Regions from separate parts of the Cupriavidus sp. SIMBA_020 genome, predicted to be linked through region 2. Evidence: predicted binding sites of a transcription regulator. Region 2 holds the regulator's gene; each other region holds the start of a gene.
What was found. The regulator sigma-54, encoded in region 2, starts transcription at its own class of promoters, with help from an activator protein. The targets are predictions, from matches to a motif close to TGGCANGNAANCTGCTTT.
Positions count from the first base shown of each region.

Region 1: the regulator sigma-54 is predicted to act here: its motif matches at 3,481-3,498, upstream of SB751_RS13655 (isopenicillin N synthase family dioxygenase).
Region 3: the regulator sigma-54 is predicted to act here: its motif matches at 3,263-3,280, upstream of urtA (urea ABC transporter substrate-binding protein).

Region 1 is NZ_JAWRWU010000006.1:56,983-62,859, forward strand. It holds gene SB751_RS13640 (arylamine N-acetyltransferase family protein) at 1-708, opposite strand, end outside; gene SB751_RS13645 (DUF962 domain-containing protein) at 945-1,442, shown strand; gene SB751_RS13650 (HU family DNA-binding protein) at 1,750-2,208, shown strand; gene SB751_RS13655 (isopenicillin N synthase family dioxygenase) at 2,299-3,288, opposite strand; gene kdgD (5-dehydro-4-deoxyglucarate dehydratase) at 3,656-4,570, opposite strand; gene SB751_RS13665 (MFS transporter) at 4,998-5,877, shown strand, end outside.
Region 2 is NZ_JAWRWU010000007.1:304,941-310,817, forward strand. It holds gene hprK (HPr(Ser) kinase/phosphatase) at 1-325, opposite strand, end outside; gene SB751_RS16355 (PTS sugar transporter subunit IIA) at 382-837, opposite strand; gene hpf (ribosome hibernation-promoting factor, HPF/YfiA family) at 1,314-1,667, opposite strand; gene SB751_RS16365 (RNA polymerase factor sigma-54) at 1,718-3,199, opposite strand; gene lptB (LPS export ABC transporter ATP-binding protein) at 3,333-4,133, opposite strand; gene lptA (lipopolysaccharide transport periplasmic protein LptA) at 4,173-4,814, opposite strand; gene lptC (LPS export ABC transporter periplasmic protein LptC) at 4,878-5,513, opposite strand; gene SB751_RS16385 (SIS domain-containing protein) at 5,526-5,877, opposite strand, start outside.
Region 3 is NZ_JAWRWU010000001.1:600,047-605,923, reverse strand. It holds gene cyoA (ubiquinol oxidase subunit II) at 1-47, shown strand, start outside; gene cyoB (cytochrome o ubiquinol oxidase subunit I) at 56-2,029, shown strand; gene cyoC (cytochrome o ubiquinol oxidase subunit III) at 2,035-2,685, shown strand; gene cyoD (cytochrome o ubiquinol oxidase subunit IV) at 2,685-3,032, shown strand; gene urtA (urea ABC transporter substrate-binding protein) at 3,337-4,599, shown strand; gene urtB (urea ABC transporter permease subunit UrtB) at 4,717-5,877, shown strand, end outside.

The DNA of each region.
Region 1 (5,877 bases), on a different contig from region 2:
CACCCCGTCCACCACCCGCGCCACCATCAGCGTCTGTGTGAACTGGCTGTCTGGATGGGTCGACACGTACCAGTTGCGCGCCACGTAATCGATCTTCGGCTGCGGGGTCAGGTCGAAGCGGTACATCACGCGCCAGTCGTCCGCGCCGGTGCCGTCATCGGACCGGAATTCGAGGTCGTAGGCGTGGAACGCGCTGCTGGCCGACTGCGCCGCCGGCGTGGGCACCAGCCGGAACGGCTGGGCCGGGTCGATCGGCAGAGACAGCGGCAGCGCGCGGTCGGGCGTGGTGCCGCCGAAGCCGACATCGGCGAGATAGCTCTCGTGCGCCACCTCCACGCGCAGCAGCATGTGCGACAGCCCGGTGGGCGGATGGTCCGGCGGCAGCTGCCAGCGCACGCGCGCGGCCAGGGGTACCACGGCATAGCCGAGCGCCTTGAGGGCGGCGCAGAACAGGGTATTGAGCTCGAAGCAGTAGCCGCCGCGCCCTTCGGTGACGAGTTTTTCGAACACGTCCGATAGATCGATCCGTACCGGGCGGCCCGTCAGCGGATTCAGGTTCTCAAACGGGATATGGGCGAGCTGGGCCGCGATCAACACGTCCAGCGCGGGGCGGTCCGGGGTGGCCGGCGCGGTATCGAGGCCGATCCGCGCCAGCCATGCCTGCAGCTGATCGGGCGAGAGCGGGGAGATTTCATCGACGGGAAGCATGGGTATCGCTGTCTCCGTAGGGGGGGCCGGCAGCGGCCCGACGGCGGTTGGTTTGGCGAGAATGCCAGGCTGCGCCGACGGATTCCGCTTGGATTCCGCTTGGATTCCGCTTTGTCAGCGGTGGGGTGGACCCGGGCCGGCGCGCCCACTACTATAAGTCCACAACGCCACCGGCACCGATGCCCCACGCATGACAGGGTCATCCTCAGCCGGGCACCTCTCACAGGAGACGCCCCGTGAAAACCCTGATCGAGCATCTGTCGCACTACGCGGCCTATCACCGCGATCGCCGCAACATCGTCACCCATTTCGTCGGCATCCCGATGATCGTGCTGGCGGTGACCACGCTGCTGGCGCGGCCCGCCATGCCGCTTGGCGAGGGGGCGGCGTTCCTTACCCCCGCCATGGTCGTGTACGCGCTCTCGTGCCTGTTCTACCTGCGGCTGTCGTTCGGCTTCGGCCTCGCCATGGTGGTCATTCTGGCCGTATTCCTATGGGTTGGGGCATGGATTGCCGCGCTGCCCACGGCGGCCTGGCTTGCCTCGGGCATCGGCCTGTTCGTGGTGGGATGGATCATCCAGTTCGTCGGGCACTACTACGAAGGGCGCAAGCCGGCCTTCGTCGATGACCTCGTCGGGCTGCTGATCGGCCCGCTTTTCCTGGTGGCGGAGACCGCGTTCGCGATGGGGCTCGCCCGCGACACGCACGACGCGATGGCCGCGCACGTGCACTGATCGGGTCAGATTCCGAATCTCCGGACACACGCCGCGCACGCCAAAGTGGGGGGACGTACCCCCTCTGCGCGTGCGCAAGGCCTGCTTGCAAGGCCGTTGCTGACGCAAAGCAGCGACAAAACCCGGGGTTTTCACTGGGTTTGACGTACCTCATGTACGAAAACCCCTTGACTTGCGGTACTTTCCGCTATGATTCAGTGCGTACCGGCACCCGTGATTCGCAACGTGCCACTGCGGTGAGACGCAGCGATACGCAGCGATACGCAGCGATACGCCGGGACACATTCTTCAACTCACGTATATCGATATGGCGACCAAAGCGAAACCGACCACGAAGACTGCAACCAAGCCCGCTGCCAAGAAGGCACCGGCAACCAAGGCACCCGTGAAGGCTGCCGCCAAGAAGGCCGCTCCGGCCAAGAAGGCTGCTCCCGCCGCTGCTCCGGCCCCGAAGCCGCTGAAGGACACCTTCAACAAGTCGAGCCTGGTCGCTCACCTGGTAGCTCAGACCCAGCTGGAAGCCAAGGCCGTGAAGTCGGTGCTGGCCCATCTGGAAAACACCATCGTCAGCGCGCTGAACAAGAAGGGCGCCGGCGAATTCACGCTGCCGGGCCTGCTGAAGGTGACCGCGCAGCAAGTGCCGGCCAAGAAGAAGCGCTTTGGCAAGGACCCGTTCACGGGTGAAGAGCGTTGGTTCCCGGCCAAGCCGGCCAGCGTCAAGGTCAAGGTCCGTCCGCTGAAGAAGCTGAAGGACGCCGCGGCCTGATCGCCACGCATCTTTGGTAGTCCTGAAAACCCCACCCGCTCCGGCGCGTGGGGTTTTTTGTTGCCTGGATGCCCGGACGATGAGGGCGGATCAGTACGCCTTGAAGTTGGCCGCCACGCGCTGGCGCAGGAAATCGCCTGCCGAGATGGCCGGGTACAGCCGCGCAGGGCCCTCGATCACCGCCTCGCGGTTGGCCTGGCAGAAGAACGCCAGGCTGTAGCGCGGGCCCATGTACTCGCCCGGCGCGGGGTTGCGCACACGGTGGAAGTTGGACGGCAGGCGGTCATCGCTCCAGCGCATCAGCATGTCCCCGATATTGCACGTGATGACGTCCTCGTCCGGAGCGATGGGCGTCCACGCCTGCGCCTCCATCTCCTTGCCCGGGCAGACCTGCAGGCCGCCCTGGCCCTGGCGCTGGAACAGCAGCGTCAGGCAGTCGAAATCCGTATGGGCGCCGGCGCGCCAGAGTTCGAGCTTGTCCTGCGCCTCGGGCGGAATCGCGTAGTAGTGGAGCAGCCGCAGCGTGCTCTGGTAGTCCGGCGCGGCCGGGTCGTGGGCGCGCGTGAAGAAATCCGGATCGAAACCGAGCTTGTCGGCGAAGCAGGACAGGATCTTCATGCCCACCTCCCAGCACTGGCGCTCGAAGGCCAGCATCGTGGCCTGGAAGCCGGCCAGCTCCGCCTCGCTGGGCCACAGCGGCGCCATGTGCGGGCGGGTAATCTGGTAGGACTCCTTCTGGTCCGGCGTGCCGGTGGACGGCCGCACCTGCGCGCGGGACTCCCAGCCCGCGTTGAGGGCCTTCTGGAGCGGATACTGGCCCTTCACGGCCTCCGGCAGCGCGAAGAAGCGTTCGGTCATGGCGAAGGCTTCGCGCACGGCGGCGAGGTCGATCCCATGGTTCGCTGCCTGGAAGAAGCCGACGTCCACGGCGGCATGCCAGAGTTCGTCGGCGATCTCGGCTTTGCGGCGGGGGTAGTCGGAGAGGTCGATGCGGCGGATCTCGCGCGCGCTGGTCTCGTGGCCTTGCGCACCCATGCGGGATTCGCGGGCCAGTTCGTGGAGGGAGGCGGTGCTGGTCATGATCGTTCCGGAGTCAGGAAAGGTTGGGTGCGGCCCTGCCTTTCGCGCGATGACTGCCGGGGGATCTGACCTGCGGACGATCTCTTGAGCCCCGGTGCCAGTCGCGCAAGGGCGGGGCACGGACGTCAAGAGCAATTTCCTGCCGCGCACCGGGGGTGGGCGGTTGAACGCTTCTACTCTTCGGGGGGTGAGATTGCAGGTTTCGGGCCAGGGGGATGGCGCCGATTTTGGGCCAATTGCGGGCCGATTTGCGCCGGGGTGGCGCACGCCATGCCGCAGGATGGTGCGGCGCGCCCAAAAAAACGCCGGCGCAAAGGCCGGCGTTCAGTTCTTTCCTCCCGCAGCGGGGAGGGCACCACATGACCGCTTACTGCGGTCCCAGCTTGCGGATCAGGGCGTCCAGCTTGCCCATTTCCTCTTCGTTCAGGTCCGTCAGCGGTGCGCGCACCGGGCCGGCGTCGTGGCCAACCAGCTTGGCGCCGGCCTTGACGATCGACACCGCATAGCCTTGCTTGCGATTGCGGATGTCCAGGTACGGCAGGAAGAAGTCGTCGATCAGGCGACCCACGGTAGCGTGGTCGTCCGCCGCGATGGCGCGGTAGAAGTCCATCGCCGTCTTCGGGATGAAGTTGAACACGGCCGACGAGTACACCGGCACGCCCAGCGCCTTGTAGGCAGCGGCGTACACCTCGGCGGTGGGCAGGCCGCCCAGGTAGGCCAGGCGGTCGCCGAGCTTGCGGCGCACGCGCACCATCGCCTCGATCTCACCCACGCCGTCCTTGAAGCCGATCAGGTTCGGGCAACGGTCTACCACGCGTTCCAGCAGGTCGGCGCCGATGCGCGAGTTGGCGCGGTTGTAGACGATCACGCCGCACTTGGTGGCCTTGCAGACCTCTTCAATATGGTTGGCGATGCCTTCCTCGCTGGCTTCGGTCAGGTAATGCGGCATCAGCAGGATGCCGTGCGCGCCCAGGCGCTCGGCTTCCTTGGCGTATTCGATGGCCACGCGGGTCGGGCCGCCGGCGCCGGCCAGGATGGGTACCTTGCCACGGCAGGTTTCCACCGCGGTGCGGATCACGTTCGAATAGTCCTGCTGCGTCAGCGAGAAGAACTCGCCCGTGCCGCCGGCTGCGAACAGGGCCGAGGCGCCGTACGGGGCCAGCCATTCCAGGCGTTCGATATAGGTCGATGGGCGGAAATTGCCCTGTTCGTCAAAGTCGGTCACGGGGAACGAAAGCAGGCCGTCCGAAATAATCTGCTTGAGTTCTTGCGGTGTAGTCATGTCGCTCATCCTGATCGCCACATGGCGAAAATGGTGTGGTTTGTTAATGGGGCAAGGCCCGTTCGATGACCTCGCACCCAACTGCTGAGTGGATTCGAGATAAGTCATCGTACAACTAACAACTTGACGGTGCAAGGGCTAAGGGCACGATTGAGGGAAAACCCCGGCATTTTTGCTGGCACCGGGGGCGGGCACGCGGGGGCTGGCGTCGCCTCGCCCAACCCGGCCGATCGCCCGCCAGACCGCAAGGAGATTGAAAGGGGCGGCAAGTGGCCCGATGCCCGAAAGCAGGGCGGTTCGCACCGTTCTAGGGTAAACGCGCACTGTGTCTGACGGAACCACGTCCCTATAATCGGAGTCGTACGACGACATATCACAAGCCGGTTCCACGCATCCTGCACCCGGTCCCCGGCTGTGAGGAGACCCGATGAACGCAAGCCCCACTTCCAGCGCCGCCGCCGCGACTTCCGCCGAAGGCGCGCGCCGCACCAACGTCCGCTACTGGATTCTCCTGCTTATCTTCATTGTGACCACGGTCAACTACGCCGACCGGGCCACGCTGTCGATTACCGGCCCCGCCATGCGCGAGGAGTTCGGCTTCAGCGCCGTGCAGATGGGCTATATCTTCTCCGCCTTCAGCTGGGCCTATGTGATGGCGCAGATCCCGGGCGGCTGGCTGCTCGACCGCTTCGGCGCCCGCCGCATCTACGCGGCCAGCATCTTCGTCTGGTCGTTCTTCACACTGCTGCAGGGCTGGCTGGGCGTGTTCGCCACCATCGGCTCGGCCATGACCGTGCTGTTCGCGCTGCGCTTCGCCGTGGGCCTGGCCGAATCGCCGGCTTTCCCGGCCAACGCCAAGGTCGTGGCCAGCTGGTTCCCCACCGCCGAGCGCGGCACGGCGTCGGCCATCTTCAACGCCGCGCAGTACTTTGCTGCCGTGGTCTTCACGCCGCTGATGGCCTGGGTCGTCCATAGCTGGGGCTGGCACCACGTGTACCTGTGGATGGGCCTGATGGGCATGGCGCTGGCGCTGGTATGGCTCAAGATCATGCGCAGCCCGGCCACGCACCCGGCGGTGAACCGCGCCGAACTCGCGCATATCGAGCAGGGCGGCGGGCTGATCCATATGAACGAGGGCGCCGGCCAGGGCTCCGAAAAGGCACCGGCGGGCTGGTTCTACGCCAAGCAGCTGCTTTCCAACCGCATGCTGGCCGGCGTGTACCTGGGCCAGTACTGCATCAACGTGCTGACGTACTTCTTCCTGACGTGGTTCCCGGTGTACCTGGTGCAGGCGCGCGGCATGTCGA
Region 2 (5,877 bases):
GCAGCTCCAGGTCCGGCGGCGGCTCCATGCCATCGGCCACGACGAGGAACGGCGGCTCGAGCAGGATCAGCTCGCCCATCTGGCGCTTGCGCGGCTCATCGTCGAGCCGCTGGTAATACAGGATTTCCGGCTTGCCGAGCACCTGGATCCGGTTCGGGTGGATCAGGTTCAAGTGGCCGACGAGGTCCGCCGCCGAGGTGGCTTCACGGGCGAATTCCACGTCGAAGGCCCGGTCGGCGCCTTCCAGGCCGGCGACCCACGAGAGCTTGATGTCGGCTGCGTTGTCGTCGAAGATCGACTGCGAGGTGACGCCGGTGAGTTCCATGCGCGTATGACTTTCGGGGGCAGACAGGCCGTTTCAGGCGGCCGTTGGGGCGGGAGTCAGGGATGCCACTGCGTCAGCAGATCATGCACCGCTTCCGACGTGGGTAGCGTGGCGAGGCCCTCGCGCATCTCGCGGTCCGAGAGCAGCTGGGCGATTTCCGACAGGATTTCCAGATGTTGTTGCGTGGCCTGTTCCGGCACGAGCAGGAAGATCAACAGCGACACCGGCTTGCCGTCCGGCGATTCGAACGGGATGGGCTCGGCCAGGCGCATGAAGCCGGCCAGCGGCTGCTTGAGGCCCTTGATGCGGCCGTGCGGAATGGCCACGCCGGCGCCCAGGCCCGTGGAACCCAGCGATTCGCGCGCGAACAGGTTATCGGTCACGGTAGCGCGGGCCACGCCATGGTTGTTCTCGAACAGGAGCCCGGCTTGCTCGAAGACCCGCTTCTTGCTGGTGACGGTGACGTCGAGATGGATGTTGCCGGGTGGCAGCAATTTGGCCAAACGATTCATGGGCGATGCGCGAGAAGTCAGGTTAGCGGGCCGGGGCGCGAAGGCCGTCCCGCCGGATACGGGGCGAAGCTAGGGTACCGAGAACTTGTCTGGGACGCCCGCATTGGAGCGTCCGGCCATTATAGAGCAGGGCTCCACCGCGATTTTGCGATGCAGCGCCGGGGTCGCGGCGGTGCCACGACGTGCCGGCCGGCTTGCCCACCCGGGGTGTCCCGGGGCCGTCCTGTCGTTATTTGTATGGCGGAGCATACACCGTGGCGGGCGGCTTGCGAACACTTGTTCCCATTTTGACCGCTCCCGGGGGCCCCGGGTCGCCCTCGGGCGTGGCAATAAGGTAACGAAACATTCCAGGTGCCCGCACCGTCACCGCCATGGCGCGCGAGCATCAAAAAAGCCGCGCTGATTGCGCGGCTTGAGCTCTTCTTTTCAGTCCTCTGCAGGGTTGGCAACCGCTCTGCTTCCGGTTGCCTGCAGGTCTACTGCTGCGTCAGTTGCTGGGCGGCCATCTGGTACTTCACCGCCTCGCGATCATGGCCCTGTACGCGGTCCTTGTAGCGGATGACCTGGCGGTCGAGCTTGTCGACCAGACAGTCGATCGCCGCATACAGATCTTCATGATGCGCTTCGACGAAGATGTCCTTCCCCTTCAGATGCAGATTGATTTCCGCGTACTGGCGCCGGTCCTTCTCCTTGTGGTTGTCCACCGATAGCAGCACGCTCACGCCGATGACCTGATCGAAATGCCTGACAATTCGCTCCAGTTTCGTTTCCACATACTCACGCAGCGGGGGCGTGATGTCGAGGTGGTGTCCACTGATCTTGAAGTTCATAGCGCTTCTCCTTCTGAAAGAGCCGCACCAGGCAGGCGGTTGCGGCTCGGCTACAAAGTCTTGCGGAGATTCACTGCGGGGATCTTGAGCGCTTCGCGGTATTTGGCCACCGTGCGGCGTGCGACCACGAAGCCTTGCTCACCCAGCAGTTCGGCGATCCGGCTGTCGGAAAGGGGATTCCTGGGGTCTTCGGCTCCTATCAGTTGCTTGATCAGCGCGCGGATTGCCGTGGAAGAGGCCGCGCCGCCAGTCTCCGTGGAGACGTGGCTCCCAAAGAAGTACTTCAACTCGAAAGTACCCATGGGCGTGGCCATGTATTTATTCGTGGTGACCCGGGAAATGGTCGACTCATGTAAACCGAGTGTATCGGCTATTTCCCGCAAAACCAAGGGGCGCATCGCGATTTCGCCATGCGTGAAAAAGTTCTTTTGACGTTCGACAATGGCCTGAGAAACACGCAGGATCGTGTCGAATCGTTGCTGGATGTTCTTGATAAGCCACCGCGCCTCCTGAAGCTTCTGCTGCAGGCCCGCCGTCCCCGATTCGCCCTTCGCGCCGCGCAGAATCTGCGCATACATGTCGTTGATGCGCAGCCGTGGCATGACGTCCGGATTGAGCGCCGCGATCCACCCGCTGCCGCTCTTGCGCACGAACACGTCGGGCACCACGAAGTCGGCCTCGGGACGGTTGAACGCATGCCCCGGATACGGCGCCAGCGAGCGAATCAGTTCGTGAGCCGCCTTCAGTGCTATTTCGTCCACCTGGAGCGCTTTCTTTAGCCGTGTGTAGTCGCGCACGGCCAACAATTCCAGGTGATGGTTGACGATGGTCAGCGCCAGGTCGCGGTGCGGGTGCTTCAGGCGCCGCAATTGCAGGCTGAGGCACTCGGCGGCATTGCGCGCGCCCACGCCGGGCGGGTCGAAGCTCTGCAGCAGGGTCAGGATCGCGTGGACTTCGTCGATCTCGAATTCGAGTTCCTCGGGCAGTTCGGTGCAGATTTCCTCGAGCGAGGCGCTCAGGTAGCCGTCATCGTCGAGCGACTCGACCAGAAAGATGGCGAGGCCCTTGTCGCGCACCGAGATCTTCAGCGGGGCCAGCTGCTCCATCAGGTGCTCGCGCAGCGTGGGTTCGGCGTCGCGCAGCTGCATCGGCGTCTTTTCGTCCTCGTCGCCCTGCGGGCGGCGGGCAAAGTCGTCGAGGCTCCAGTCGCTGCCGTAGTCCTCGCTGCCGTTGTCGTTGTAGTTGTCGTCCTCGCCGCTGGATGCCCCGTCGCTGCGCGCGTCGCCGTTGGGCTGCGGCTCGGAGGAGGCCGGCGCCGGGGCGCTCTGGAGGTTGACCGAGCCATCGGCGGACACCCGCAGCGGGCTTTCGATCCAGTCGTTTTCGCGTTCGAGCAGGGGGTTTTCGGTGAGCGCCTGTTCCACTTCCTGCTGGAGTTCAAGCGTCGAGAGCTGCAACAATCGAATCGACTGTTGCAGCTGTGGGGTCAATGCCAGATGTTGCGAGAGACGAAGCTGAAGCGACGGTTTCATGCGACCTATTCTATGCGCATCCTTCCGACTATGGAACGGAAATTGCTATCGCCTATCGCTCTGGCTTCCTGATCGACCCCGGCTGTCGCCGTGGAGGCCGGGAGAAACGCGGCCGCGCGCGGCGGCCGATGGGTCACATGCGGAAGTTTTCGCCCAGGTAGACGCGTCGCACGGACTCGTTGGCGATGATTTCCTCAGGCTGGCCGGCAGCCAGCACCGTGCCTTCGCTGATGATGTAGGCGTGGTCGCAGATGCCGAGCGTCTCGCGCACGTTGTGGTCCGTAATCAGCACGCCGATATTGCGCGCCTTCAGGAAGCTGACGATGCGCTGGATTTCGCCCACGGCGATGGGGTCCACGCCGGCGAATGGCTCATCCAGCAGGATGAAGCGCGGCGCGGAGGCCAGCGCCCGGGCAATTTCCACGCGGCGGCGCTCGCCGCCGGAGAGCGAGAGCGCCGGGTTGTTGCGCAGGTGGGCGATCTGCAGGTCGTCCAGCAGCGAATCGAGGCGCCGTTCGATCTCCGCCTTCGGCAGCGACTTGCCGTTCTCGATCTGCAGCTCCAGCACGGCGCGGATGTTTTCCTCGACGTTGAGCTTGCGGAAGACCGAGGCCTCCTGCGGCAGGTAGGACAGGCCCATGCGGGCGCGCTCGTGGATCGGCAGGCCGCTGATGTGCTGGTCGTCCAGCACGATGTCGCCCTCGTCCAGCGCCACCAGGCCCACGATCATGTAGAACGATGTGGTCTTGCCGGCGCCGTTCGGGCCGAGCAGGCCCACCACCTCGCCGCTCTTCACGTCCAGCGAGACGTCCTTGACCACGGTGCGCGATCCGTAGCGCTTCTTCAGGTGGCGCACGACCAGCGTGCTGCTGTCGGTACGGGCGGCCGACGGGGCTGCGGCGGCGTTCGGGGCGAGCGTGGCGGAGTCGTTCATCAGGTCAATGCATGCGTGACGCGGCGGGCGCGTCCGGGTTCAGGGCTTGCCGGGCGCGGGCGCCGGCTTCAGTTCCAGCGGCGGCGGCGCGGCGGCGCCGCTGGCCTGGTCCGCGCGCGGCGAGAGCACGGCGCGCACGCGGCCGGACGGATTGCCGGTGGAGGTGTTGTTGTCGCCGCCCGCGGCCGTGTAGTACTCGTTGCGGCTGTCGTAGGTGATCACGGCGCCACGGATCTCGTCGACGGTCTTGGCGCCGGCGATCCGCGCCGCACGGGCATGGCCAATCAGCTTCGACATTTCCTGCTTGCCGTCGTACTCGATGCGGTCGCCCCAGCCGTCGATGTATTCGTCCACGCCGTCGCGCTTCTGCCGGATATACGCCTGGCGGCCCGGGTTGGCCGTGGCCACCGCGTACTGGTAGCCCTCGGGGTCGGTGCGGATCTGCGCGGCATCAGACTTCAGCACCATCGTGCCCTTGGTCAGCACCACGTTGCCGGTCAGCGTATAGATCTGCTTCACATCGTCGTAGCTGGCGTTGTTGGCCTCCAGCACCAGCGGCTTGTCCTTGTCGGCACGCTCCGCCAGGGCCGGCTGGGCCAGGGTCGCGCCAAGTGCGGCGATTGCCACCGCCAGGGCGGGCACGATGCGGCGACAGGACAACGTCGTCAGGGATGGGGTCATGGTGGTCAGCTGAGAGAATGACGGGCGATCCGTTGCCGGCGCCTGGCGTGCTTGTTGTTGTGCTTACTGCGTGGTCCGGGCCTGCCCCGACGGCGGATTCATGACGATGGTGCCGCGTACGTTGCCGAGCAATTGTACTTCGCGGGTGACATTGTTGAAGACCAGCCCGTTGGCGGTCATCACCGACGGCCCGCGCGTGAGCTGTACCGCTTTATCGGTCTTGACGATGTCGTCATTGACCAGCAACTGGAAATATTGCGACGCGGCGGTCATGCGCGGGTCCTTCGCCACATCGACGCCGGGCTGCCGCACCAGGAAGGCATTGCCGTACAGGTCGATCACGGAGCCCTCGGCGTTCATCACGCCCCGGTCCGCGTTGACCGTGACCGGGGGGCGGTCCGGCTGGTAGGCGCGCATGGCCGGCGTGGTCACCTCGTAGGTCTGGTCGTCCTCGAAATGGATCATCTTCACGCCGGTGAAGCGCATCTTGGTGGCGCCGGTGGTGTCCAGCTCCGTGGCCGAGAAGCGGTCCATGTAGTAGTCCGCCTCATGGCGCTTGGCGCGGTTCTGCGCGGCCTCGTCCTCATGGGGCGAGTTGATCTGCACCAGCCAGAACGTGCTGCCGGCCACCATCGCCATCAGCAGCAACGGCAGCAGCCGCATGACCAGACCGGAGATCCTGCCGAAGAAGTCCCGCATCGCCGGCCCCGTTCAGATGACCTTGGCGCGGGTCAGGTCATGGATGTGGAGCGCGCCCACGAGCTTGCCGTCGCCATCCACCACCAGCAGCTGGTTGATGCGGTTCGCCTCCATGATCTGCACGGCCTCCACGGCCAGATGGTCCTGGTTCACCACGTGGGGGTTGCGGTGCATGACCTCGCCGATGGGCACGGTGCGCCAGTCGCGCGGGGTTTCCAGCAGGCGGCGCAGGTCGCCATCGGTGAACACGCCGATGGCGTGGCCGTCCGGGTCCACCACGGCCGTCATGGCCAGGCCCTTGCGGGTGATTTCCATCAGTGCCTGGGCCAGCGGGGTGTTTTCACGCACCTCGGGCACGCCGTTG
Region 3 (5,877 bases), on a different contig from region 2:
TGTCCATGACCACGCCGGCCAAGCCGGCGCTGGGCGCGCAATCCTAGGAGCAATGATGTTTGGCAAATTGACTTTGTCGGCGATTCCGTTTCATGAGCCGATCATCATGATCACGCTGAGCTGCGTGGCCCTTGGCGGGCTGGCGCTGCTCGGCGGGATCACGTACTTCAAGAAGTGGAACTACCTGTGGAGCGAGTGGATCACGTCCGTCGACCACAAGCGTATCGGCGTGATGTACTCGCTGGTGGCGCTGATCATGCTGCTGCGCGGCTTCGCCGACGCCATCATGATGCGTACCCAGCTGGCGCTGGCCACCAATGGCGACCCCGGCATCCTGCCCCCTGAGCACTACGACCAGATCTTCACCGCCCACGGCGTGATCATGATCTTCTTCGTGGCCATGCCGCTGATGACGGGCCTGATGAACCTTGTGGTGCCGCTGCAGATCGGCGCGCGCGACGTGGCGTTCCCGTTCCTGAACACGCTGAGCTTCTGGCTGTTCGTGGCCGGCGCGATGCTGGTCAACATCTCCCTGGGCGTTGGTGAATTCGCGCGTACCGGCTGGCTGGCCTATCCGCCGCTGTCGGGCATCGACTACAGTCCTGGCGTAGGGGTGGACTACTACCTCTGGTCCTTGCAGATATCAGGGCTGGGCACGCTGCTGACCGGCGTGAACTTCCTCGTGACCATCCTCAAGATGCGCGCCCCAGGCATGACCCTGATGCGCATGCCGGTGTTCACCTGGACCGCCCTGTGCACCAACGTGCTGATCGTGGCTGCCTTCCCGGTGCTGACGGTGTCGCTGGCGCTGCTGGGCCTGGACCGTTACTTCGGCATGCACTTCTTCACGAACGACGGTGGCGGCAACGCCATGATGTACGTGAACCTGATCTGGATCTGGGGCCACCCCGAGGTGTACATCCTGATCCTGCCGGCGTTCGGTATCTTCTCGGAGATCATCTCGACGTTTTCGGGCAAGAAGCTGTTCGGCTACAAGGGCATGGTCTACGCCACCGCCGCCATCATGGTGCTGTCGTTCATCGTCTGGCTGCACCACTTCTTCACGATGGGCTCCGGCGCCAGCGTGAATGCGTTCTTCGGCATCACCACGATGATCATCTCCATCCCCACCGGGGTGAAGATCTTCAACTGGCTGTTCACGATGTACCGTGGCCGCGTGCAGTTCACGTCGCCGGTGCTGTGGACGCTGGGCTTCATGATCACCTTCGTGATCGGCGGCATGACCGGGGTGCTGATGGCCGTGCCGGCAGCCGATTTCGTGCTGCATAACAGCCTGTTCCTGATTGCCCACTTCCACAACGTGATCATCGGTGGCGTGCTGTTCGGCTACCTGGCCGGCGTGACCTACTGGTGGCCGAAGGCGTTCGGCTTCAAGCTGGACGAGCGTCTGGGCAAGTGCGCGTTCTGGTGCTGGCTGGTTGGCTTCTACTTCGCGTTCATGCCGTTGTACGTGCTGGGCCTGATGGGCATGACCCGCCGCCTGAACCATACCGACAACCCGGCCTGGACCCCGTTCCTGTACGCGGCCGTGATTGGCGTGGTGTTCATCGCCATGGGTATCGGCTTCCAGGTGCTGCAGATCGTCGTGTCGATCCGCAACCGCAAGGCGCTGGCCGACGTCACGGGCGATCCGTGGGGTGGCCGTACGCTGGAGTGGGCCACGTCGTCGCCGCCCGCGTTCTACAACTTCGCGCACACCCCGGTGGTGCGTGACCTGGACGCGTTTGCCGACATGAAGGCCCGTGGCGAGACCATCCGCACGGACGGCTACGAGCAGATCCACATGCCGAAGAACACTGGCGCAGGCTTCTACATGGGTGCCTTCAGCCTCGTGCTGGGCTTCGCGCTGACCTGGCATATCTGGTGGCTTGCCGCCGTGGGCCTGGTTGGCATGGTGGTGGCGTTCATCCGCCGCGCCAACGACGACCATATCGATTACTACGTGCCGGCCAAGCAGGTCGAGCAGATCGAAACGCTGCACCAGCAGCGCATCGCCACGCAGGGCTGATCATCATGTCGACTGAAGTTCTAGACCGTTTCGGGGCGCAAGCCCCCGCCCACGGCCACGCGCACGATGCCGCGCATGACCACGACCACGCCCATCACGACACCAGCGAGAACACCGTCTTCGGTTTCTGGCTGTACCTGATGAGCGACTGCATCTTGTTCGCGTGCCTGTTCGCCGCCTACGCCGTGCTGCGCGGCGAAGTGGCGGGCGGCCCGTCGGGCAAGGAGCTGTTCGAGCTCAACTTCGTGCTGGTCGAGACGTTCATCCTGCTGTTCTCGTCGATCACGTACGGCTTCGCCATGATCTCGCTGCAGAACCGCAGCAAGGGTCGCGTGCTGTTCTGGCTCGGCGTGACGTTCCTGCTGGGTGCCGCGTTCATGTCGATGGAAATCTATGAGTTCCATCACCTGATCCACGAAGGCGCCGGCCCCGGCCGCAGCGCGTTCCTGTCGTCGTTCTTCACGCTCGTGGGTACCCACGGGCTGCACGTGGCCAGCGGCATGGTCTGGATGCTCGTGCTGATGTGGCAGCTGAACAAGAAGGGCATGACCGCGACGATGGAAAAGCGCCTGAACTGCCTGAGCCTGTTCTGGCACTTCTTGGACATCGTCTGGATTGGCGTCTTCACCGTGGTCTACCTGATGGGAGCACTGTAATGGCACAACAACATGCAACGGCTGCCCACGGCGAGTCGCACGGCCACAGCAGCGTCAAGTCGTATGTGATCGGCTTCGTGCTGGCCGTGATCCTGACGGTGATCCCGTTCAAGATCGTGATGGACGGCACCATGGACCGCGGCACGATCCTCTGGATCATCCTCGGCATGGCCGTGGTCCAGATCGTGGTCCACCTGAAGTACTTCCTCCATATGGATGGCTCCAAGGGTCAGCGCTGGAACGTCATGGCGTTCCTGTTCACGCTGCTGATCCTGTTCATCGTGCTGGCCGGTTCGCTCTGGATCATGCACAACATGAATGCCAACATGATGCCGATGATGAAGTAAGCATCGTCAGGCATGCAGCGAAGACGGGGCCCTCGGGCCCCGTTTTTTATTGCCGACGGTGCGCGATGCACTGCCGCCGGCCTGCATCCTGCACTGATTTGCGGCCGTGCACGATGCCGGTGCGGCGCCGGGCGCGGCACCGGCGGCCCGGTTGGCACCGCAATGGTGCGTCGGCATCACCCGCCGTGACGTTTCCTCCCACCTTTGATCGTTCCCGGCCTGGCAGTCCATGGCACGCTAGTTGCAGAAGGATCACCCGGGGTGCGTAGAGTCCCTGACCATATACGACAAACTGGGAGCTGCAATGAAACGACGTGACATGCTGAAGCTGTCGGCGGTAGCCGCCGCGGCGATGATCGGTACCAGCCCGCTGCTGGCGCAGTCGAAGGATCCGATCAAGGTCGGCATCCTGCATTCGCTGTCGGGCACGATGGCCATCTCCGAGACCTCGCTCAAGGATGTGGCGCTGATGACCATCGACGAGATCAACAAGAGCGGCGGCGTGCTCGGCCGCAAGCTCGAGCCGGTGGTGGTGGACCCCGCCTCCAACTGGCCGCTGTTCGCCGAAAAGGCGCGTCAGCTGATCACGCAGGACAAGGTCGCCGTCACGTTTGGGTGCTGGACCTCGGTATCGCGCAAGTCCGTGCTCCCGGTCTACGAGGAACTGAACTCGCTGCTGTTCTACCCGGTGCAGTACGAGGGCGAGGAGATGTCGAAAAACGTGTTCTACACCGGTGCCGCGCCTAACCAGCAGGCCATCCCGGCCGTGGAATACCTGATGAGCAAGGAAGGCGGCGGCGCCAAGCGCTTCTTCCTGCTCGGCACCGACTACGTGTACCCGCGCACGACCAACAAGATCCTGCGCGCGTTCCTGAAGAGCAAGGGCGTGGCCGACAAGGACATCGAGGAGGTCTACACCCCGTTCGGACATAGCGACTACCAGACCATCGTCGCCAACATCAAGAAGTTCTCGCAAGGCGGCAAGACGGCCGTGATCTCGACGATCAACGGCGACTCCAACGTGCCGTTCTACAAGGAACTGGGCAACGCCGGCCTGAAGGCCAAGGACGTGCCGGTGGTGGCCTTCTCCGTGGGCGAGGAAGAACTGCGCGGCATCGACACCAAGCCGCTGGTCGGCCATCTGGCCGCCTGGAACTACTTCATGTCCGTGAAGAACCCCGAGAACGACGCGTTCAAGAAGCAATGGGCGGCGTGGGTCAAGGCCAACAACCTGCCCGGCGGCGACAAGCGTGTGACCAACGACCCGATGGAAGCCACCTACGTCGGCATCCACATGTGGGCGCAGGCGGTCAAGAAGGCCGGCACCACCGATGCGGACAAGGTGCGCCAGGCCATGTACGGCCAGACCTTCAAGTCGCCGGACGGCTTCACGCTGACCATGGGCGAGAACCATCACCTGTACAAGCCGGTGATGATCGGCGAAGTGAAGGGCGACGGCCAGTTCACGGTGGTGTGGAAGACGCCGAAGCCGGTGCGCGCACAGCCGTGGAGCCCGTTCATCGCGGGTAACGAAGGCAAGCCGGACAAGGTTGTCGCCGGCCGCTGATCTTCAGCGTATCCATGGTGTTTTGCCCCTCTCCCTTGGGAGAGGGGAGCCCTCCCTCGGTCGTTCCACGCATAAAAGACGCGAACCATCGCGCCATATCAGACGCCAGCCAGCCCTATGCACCGATCTCCATTCCCGTCCGCCTTGCCGTGGCTGCGCGCCATGCTGGCTGTGCTGTTGCTGGCCGCCGCGCCGCTGTGGGCGGCACCGCTCACGCAGGCTGACCTCAAGCCGTTGGTTGAAGACGACTTCGACGCCAAGACCGCTGCGCTCGCCGCGCTGACGCAGGCGCCGCCCGAACAGGCTGGGCCGATCCTGCGCGCGCTCCAGGACGACACGCTGCAATATGCGCCATCAGTGGGCATGGTGCGCCAGGACGATGGCAAAACCGTCGATGCCGTCACCGGCAAGCCGGTGACCGTGAAGGCCGATGAACTCGAGTCGCTCACGCTGAACAACAGCCTGCGGGCCATCGTCGATAGCGCCGCGAGCAGCCTGCTGCTGCAATCGCCGGACATCGCGGTGCGCACGCAGGCCATCAACACCTTGTCCGATCAACCCGATAATGCCTCGCGTGAAGCCGTGGAAACGGCCCGCAAGGCCGAGGCCGACGCCGGCCTGCGCGCCCGGCTCGACGTGATCTGGGCCAGCACCGTGCTGGCGCAGGGCACCGACGCCACGCGCGACGCGCGGCTGGAAGCCATCCGCATCCTCGGCCAGGACAGCAATCCGCAGATCCGCCAGAAGCTGACGCCGCTGGTGGAGCGCGATGAAGCGGGCAAGTTCAAGGAGCCCGATGCCGATGTACGCGCCGCCGCGCAGCAGGCCATCGACAAGATGCGTGGCGAGCAGGGTCGCGCCGAGCTGCTCGGCAACCTGTTTGCCGGCCTGAGCCTTGGCAGCGTGCTGCTGCTGGCCGCGCTGGGCCTGGCCATCACCTATGGGCTGATCGGCGTCATCAACATGGCGCACGGGGAGTTCCTGATGATCGGCGCCTACGCCACCTACGTGGTGCAGACGCTGTTCCGCGCCTATGCGCCCAACGCGTTCGACTGGTACCTGCTGGCGGCGCTGCCGGCGTCGTTCCTGGCGGCGGGCGTCGTCGGCTTCGCCATCGAGCGGATTGTGCTGCGCCACCTGTACGGCCGCCCGCTCGAGACGCTGCTGGCCACCTTCGGTATCAGCCTGCTGCTGATGCAGGCCGTGCGCACCATCTTCGGCGCCCAGAACGTGGAAGTGGCCAATCCCAACTGGATGAGCGGAGGCGTCACCGCGATG